2 regions of the Streptomyces sp. NPDC055140 genome follow, and region 2 is predicted to be linked to the other one. Evidence: predicted binding sites of a transcription regulator. Region 2 holds the regulator's gene; the other holds the start of a gene.
What was found. The regulator HrcA, encoded in region 2, represses chaperone genes, less so after heat shock. The targets are predictions, from matches to a motif close to TTNGCACTCNGNNNNNCNGAGTGCNAA.
Positions count from the first base shown of each region.

Region 1: groL (chaperonin GroEL) is a predicted target of HrcA. The motif match lies at 2,164-2,190, and genes of this name have one in related genera.

Region 1 covers NZ_JBSGTG010000008.1:155,956-159,363, reverse strand. Annotated here, with positions in the region: gene ACWFR4_RS17840 (DUF6215 domain-containing protein) at 1-220, opposite strand, end outside; gene groL (chaperonin GroEL) at 375-2,000, opposite strand; gene ACWFR4_RS17830 (cold-shock protein) at 2,320-2,523, opposite strand; gene ACWFR4_RS17825 (MoaD/ThiS family protein) at 2,975-3,250, opposite strand; gene thrC (threonine synthase) at 3,298-3,408, opposite strand, start outside.
Region 2 covers NZ_JBSGTG010000007.1:46,660-50,067, forward strand. Annotated here, with positions in the region: gene dnaJ (molecular chaperone DnaJ) at 1-722, opposite strand, end outside; gene hrcA (heat-inducible transcriptional repressor HrcA) at 723-1,739, opposite strand; gene ACWFR4_RS15745 (MBL fold metallo-hydrolase) at 1,861-2,592, shown strand; gene ACWFR4_RS15750 (DUF3097 domain-containing protein) at 2,628-3,408, shown strand, end outside.

The DNA of each region.
Region 1 (3,408 bases), on a different contig from region 2:
GTTGCTCGCCGGAGACCTGCCCCGCCGTCTTACCGGCCTTCGCGCCCTTCTCGGCCTCCCCGCCCGAGCAGGTCGCCGGCTTCGGCTCGTCGCTGCTCTCGGCGTCCGTCTTCGCGATCACCCAGAACCCGATGGCGAGCGCGGCCACCAGCGCCACGGCCGATATCGCCTGTCCCCACGCGTTCATGCCCTTCTCGGGCACGTCGTCACTGTCGGCCATGTCCCCCACCTGCCCCGATCCCCTGACATATGCCCGGGGACCCTAACCCGTGATCACCGGGCGGACAAGGAAAACCGACCGGGGAACGCCCGAGGGCGGCACCCCTCGTGAAGAGGAGTGCCGCCCTCGGAAAGGACAGGCTGAACCGTCAGGCTCAGAAGTCCATGTCACCGCCCGGCATGCCGCCCGGAGCGCCGCCCGCGGCGGCCTTCTCCGGCTTGTCGGCGATGACGGCCTCGGTGGTGAGGAACAGCGCGGCGATCGACGCGGCGTTCTGCAGCGCGGAACGCGTGACCTTCGCCGGGTCGAGGATGCCCTCGGCGATCATGTCGACGTACTCGCCGGTCGCGGCGTTCAGGCCGTGGCCGATGGGAAGGTTGCGGACCTTCTCCACGACGACGCCACCCTCGAGACCACCGTTGACGGCGATCTGCTTGAGCGGGGCCTCGAGCGCGAGCTTCACGGCGTTGGCGCCGGTCGCCTCGTCACCGTCGAGCTCGAGCTTCTCGAAGACCGCGGAGGCCTGGAGCAGGGCCACGCCACCACCGGCGACGATGCCCTCCTCGACGGCCGCCTTCGCGTTGCGAACGGCGTCCTCGATGCGGTGCTTGCGCTCCTTGAGCTCGACCTCGGTCGCGGCACCGGCCTTGATGACCGCAACACCGCCGGCGAGCTTCGCCAGGCGCTCCTGCAGCTTCTCGCGGTCGTAGTCGCTGTCCGAGTTCTCGATCTCGGCACGGATCTGGTTGACGCGACCCTGGACCTGGTCGCTGTCACCGGCGCCGTCGACGATCGTCGTCTCGTCCTTGGTGATGACGACCTTGCGGGCGCGGCCGAGCAGGTCGAGACCGGCGTTCTCCAGCTTGAGGCCGACCTCCTCGGAGATGACGGTGCCACCGGTGAGGATGGCGATGTCGCCGAGCATGGCCTTGCGGCGGTCACCGAAGCCCGGGGCCTTGACGGCGACGGACTTGAAGGTGCCACGGATCTTGTTGACGACCAGGGTCGACAGGGCCTCGCCCTCGACGTCCTCGGCGATGATCAGCAGCGGCTTGCCGGACTGCATGACCTTCTCGAGCAGCGGAAGGAGGTCCTTCACGTTGCCGATCTTCGAGTTGACGATCAGGATGTACGGGTCGTCGAGCGACGACTCCATGCGCTCCATGTCGGTGGCGAAGTACGCCGAGATGTAGCCCTTGTCGAAGCGCATGCCCTCGGTGAGCTCAAGCTCGAGCCCGAAGGTCTGCGACTCCTCGACGGTGATGACGCCTTCCTTGCCGACCTTGTCCATCGCCTCGGCGATGAGCTCGCCGATCTGGGTGTCGGCGGCGGAGATGGAGGCCGTCGAAGCGATCTGCTCCTTGGTCTCCACGTCCTTGGCCTGCTCGAGCAGGGCGGCGGAGACGGCCTCGACGGCCTTCTCGATGCCACGCTTGAGGGCCATCGGGTTGGCGCCGGCCGCGACGTTGCGCAGGCCTTCCTTGACGAGCGCCTGAGCGAGGACGGTCGCGGTCGTCGTGCCGTCACCGGCGACGTCGTCCGTCTTCTTCGCGACCTCCTTGACCAGCTCGGCGCCGATCTTCTCGTACGGGTCCTCGAGCTCGATCTCCTTGGCGATGGACACACCATCGTTGGTGATCGTGGGGGCGCCCCACTTCTTCTCGAGGACGACGTTGCGACCCTTGGGGCCCAGGGTCACCTTGACGGCGTCGGCGAGCTGGTTCATGCCGCGCTCGAGGCCGCGCCGTGCCTCCTCGTCGAACGCGATGATCTTGGCCATGTGAAGTGGTCCTCCCGGACGGGGTGGAAACGCAAACGGACCGTGCTGGTGCCCGCGACGGACGGCCTGCGTGCCGTGTGGTTCCTTGCCCCACCCGGCCTGCGAGCCTCACCGACCCGATCCAAGTTCTGTCACTCTCACCTTCAGAGTGCTAACGCAATGATTAGCACTCGGCCTAGGAGAGTGCAAGCGCCTCCGGCAGACGCGCGGTCCCCGCGGACGGCCCGCACGGGCCGCGCGTGCACGCACGAGAGGCCCGCACCCCTCGCGGGGTACGGGCCTCTCGGCGTGAGTGTGTCGGTGGCCGATCGCGCCGAGATCAGACGGCGAGCTTGACCATGTCCGCCTGCGGACCCTTCTGGCCCTGCGAGATCTCGAATTCGACTCGCTGACCCTCTTCAAGGGTGCGGTATCCGTCCATCTGGATGGCGCTGTAGTGGACGAATACATCCGCACCACCGTCGACCGCGATGAAGCCGTACCCCTTCTCCGCGTTGAACCACTTGACGGTGCCCTGAGCCATGACTAACTCCCCTATTACTGGCCCTTGCACAGGCCCGCACTTCGCGGACCCGGGTCAGACCTCACGCCCCATTGGTTGGAGGTGTGCGCCGGAACGCGTCGACCGCGGCTGAATGTATCTGCCCAACTGCCCTCTGCAACAGGTCAATCGGACGAGAATTCTGGGCGCGGCAGAGCGGTAATAAGCGGCGCAGTCACTGGATTCCGGGGCAACTCGGGCCCGACAAATGCCACGAACACCCGATAAGGGCTGGGCACTTTGGCTGCTTCTTGTCGGACGGCGGCCGACTTCATATATGCGCTAGGCACAGGCGCGAAGCTCGCTTCCCAACTCTACCGCGCTCAACCATGCAGAATTGCCCCCTCCGTTTCTCTCGCGGAGGGGGCAATTCAGGTGACTCTGTGTGGCCTTGCAAGGCCGGGCGATCAGCCGCCGGCACTGTGCCCGATGGTCAGCCTCCGGCGACGGCCGGGATGATCGAGACGCCCGCGCCTTCCGGCGTCGCCGTCTCCAGGCCCTGCTCGAAGCGAACGTCGTCGTCGTTGACGTACACGTTCACGAAGCGGCGCAGCTTGCCCTGGTCGTCCAGGACGCGGGCCGCGATGCCCGTGTGGTTCTTCTCCAGGTCGGCGATCACCTCGGAGAGGGTCGCGCCCTCGGCGGCGACCTCGGCCTTGCCGCCGGTGTAGGTGCGCAGGATGGTGGGGATGCGGACGTTGACGCTCATGGGGGCTGCAGCCTTTCCGTGCGGGGGTCGCGGGAGTGCGCGGGTCTTCAGTGGGCGAGGCCCGCGTCGCGGAACGCGTCCAGGCTCGGGCGGATGGTGGCGGTCGCCTGGGACGTCTCGGCGACCGCGTCGAGGGTCTTGAGGCCGTCGCCGGTGTT
Region 2 (3,408 bases):
CCGCCGGGGCCGACCTCACCCTCGCCCGCGAGCTGGATCCGCGTGCCGTTGTCGACACCGGCCGGGATCTTCACGGTGAGCGTGCGCCGCGAGCGGATGCGGCCGTCACCGGCGCACTCCGGGCACGGCGTCGGCACGACCGTGCCGAAGCCCTGGCACTGCGGGCACGGCCGCGAGGTCATGACCTGGCCCAGGAAGGACCGCGTGACCTGGGACACCTCGCCGCGACCGCGGCACATGTCACAGGTCTGCGCGGACGTGCCGGGCGCGGCACCCTCGCCGCTGCAGGTCGTACAGACGATGGCCGTGTCGACCTGGATGTCCTTGGTGGTCCCGAAGGCGGCCTCGTCCAGCTCGATCTCGAGCCGGATCATGGCGTCCTGGCCGCGGCGCGTGCGCGACCGGGGACCACGCTGGGACGCCGTTCCGAAGAACGCGTCCATGATGTCGGAGAAGTTCCCGAAGCCACCGGCGCCGAAGCCGCCGGCCCCGCCTCCGCCCGCCTGCGAGAGGGGGTCGCCGCCGAGGTCGTAGACCTGCTTCTTCTGCGGGTCCGACAACACCTCGTAGGCGGCGTTGATCTCCTTGAACCGCTCCTGTGTCTTCGGGTCCGGATTGACGTCCGGGTGAAGCTCACGGGCCAGCCTGCGGAAGGCCTTCTTGATCTCGTCCTGGGAGGCGTCGCGGCGCACGCCGAGTACGGCGTAGTAGTCCGTGGCCACTTACGACTCCGCCAGGATCTGTCCGACGTAACGTGCCACTGCGCGTACTGCTCCCATCGTTCCCGGATAGTCCATGCGGGTCGGTCCGACCACGCCGAGCTTGGCGACTGCCTCGCTGCCCGAACCGTAGCCGACCGAGACCACGGAGGTTGAGCTGAGTCCCTCATGGGCGTTCTCATGACCGATCCGTACGGCCATGCCCGAATCGTTGACCTCACCAAGGAGCTTGAGGAGCACGACCTGCTCCTCCAGCGCCTCCAGCACGGGCCGGATGGTGAGGGGAAAGTCATGTCCGAAGCGGGTGAGATTGGCGGTGCCGCCGATCATCAACCGCTCCTCGGTCTCCTCGACGAGAGTCTCCAGCAAAGTGGAGAGCACCGTCGCGACCGTGCCGCGGTCCTCCGTGTCGAAGGACTCCGGCAGGTCCTGCACCAGCTGCGGCACGTCCGCGAAGCGGCGTCCCGCGACCCTGCTGTTGAGCCGGGCCCGCAGATCGGCGAGAGAGGTCTCGCCGAACGGCGCCGGGCAGTCGATCATCCGCTGCTCGACCCGCCCCGTGTCCGTGATCAGTACGAGCATCACGCGGGCGGCGGCGAGCGAGAGCAGTTCCACGTGGCGCACGGTCGACCGCGTCAGGGACGGGTACTGCACCACGGCGACCTGCCGCGTCAGCTGCGCGAGCAGCCGCACGGTCCGGCCGACGACGTCGTCGAGGTCGACGGCGCCGTCGAGGAAGTTCTGGATGGCGCGGCGCTCGGGCCCCGTCATCGGCTTGACCGCCGTCAGTTTGTCCACGAACAGGCGGTAGCCCTTGTCGGTCGGGATCCGCCCGGCGCTCGTGTGAGGCTGGGCGATGAAGCCCTCCTCCTCGAGCGCCGCCATGTCGTTGCGCACCGTTGCCGGTGAGACGCCGAGGCTGTGCCGCTCGGTGAGCGCCTTGGAGCCGACCGGCTCCTCGGTCCCCACGTAGTCCTGGACGATGGCGCGCAGCACTTCGAGCCTGCGTTCACTGAGCATTCGCGCGCACCTCCAGCTGTGTCGTCCGCGGCTGGCACTCGGTGCGGCCGAGTGCCAATGGTCTCCGGGTCAGTGTACGGCCGGTGGGTACGGGCCCGGCAAGGGCGCTAGCGTCGGACCCGTGGACGACCTGGACTGGAATGCGGTGGGCTGGGAGGAGCTGTCCGCTCGGGCAGGGCGGGTCCGGCTGCCGGGCTGGGACTGCACGACGGGCCTTGTGGTGGGCGACGGGGCGGCGTTGCTCGTCGACACGGGTTCATCACTTCGTGAGGGTGCGGCGCTGCGGGCGGACACCCGGCGCCTCATCGGCCCGCAGGCACGCGTGACGCATATCGCGCTGACCCACCCCCATTTCGACCACGTTCTCGGCACGGCCGCGTTCGCCGGTGTCGAGGTGTACGGCGCCGCGGGCATCGACACGGTGCTCACGCGGGGCCGTGACGAGCTGCGGGCGTCCGCGGTGGCGCACGGCGTGCCGCACGAGCAGGCGGCCGAGGCCGCTGACGTGCTCGTCGTGCCGCATCACCGGGTGTGCGGGGAGTGGACGCTCGATCTGGGCAACGGGCTCCAGGCGCTGCTCGCGAACGTGGGCCCGGCGCACAGCGGGCACGACCTGGCGATCCTGGTGCCGGGCACGCCCGAGGTCGTCTTCTGCGGCGATCTGGTCGAGGAGTCGGGCGAGCCGCAGGCGGGCCGTGACGCGGTGCCGAGCCGCTGGCCGGCCGCCCTGGACCGGCTGCTGGAACTGGGCGGTGAAGATGCCGTGTACGTCCCCGGGCACGGAGCCGCGGTGAATGCGGAGTTTGTCCGTGCGCAGCGTGCCGCGCTGGCGGCGCGTTTCGGCGTGTCGTAACCGTACGGCCGTTCGCACTTCCTATCGTCTGCAGAATGCTCCCACCCGTCTCCCGCCACCGCCCTTCCAACGAAGGCCCTTCGGGCCCGCAACGCCGCCTGTACTCCCCCGACTTCACCCCGCCGTGGAAGAAGCAGCAGGCCGCCCCCGAGGTGGCGGCGGACGTGGATCTCGTGGTCGAGGAGGTCACGACCGGGTTCTGCGGGGCCGTCGTCCGCTGCGAGAAGACGGCCCAGGGCCCGACGGTGACCCTGGAGGACCGCTTCGGCAAACACCGGGTGTTCCCCATGGACCCGCGCGGCTTCCTGCTCGAAGGCCGGGTCGTCACCCTCGTACGTCCGGTGTCCGCCGCGCCCGTACGTCCCGCGCGCACGGCCTCCGGGTCGGTCGCGGTGCCCGGGGCGCGGGCGCGGGTCGCGCGGGCCGGGCGCATCTATGTGGAGGGCCGGCACGACGCGGAGCTGGTGGAGCGGGTCTGGGGCGACGACCTGCGCATCGAGGGCGTGGTCGTGGAGTACCTGGAGGGCGTCGACGACCTGCCCGCGATCGTCGCCGAATTCGCCCCGGGGCCCGACGCGCGGCTCGGTGTCCTCGTCGACCATCTGGTGCCCGGCTCGAAGGAGTCACGCATCGCGGCGCAGGTCACCGGCGAGCACGCGCTGGTCGTCGGCCACCCCTACATCGACGTGTGGGAGGCCGTGAAGCCATCGGCCGTGGGCATCCGGGCGTGGCCCCGGGTGCCGCGCGGCCAGTACTGGAAAACGGGCGTGTGCCGGGCGCTCGGCTGGCCGGAGAACACCGGCGCAGCCTGGCAGC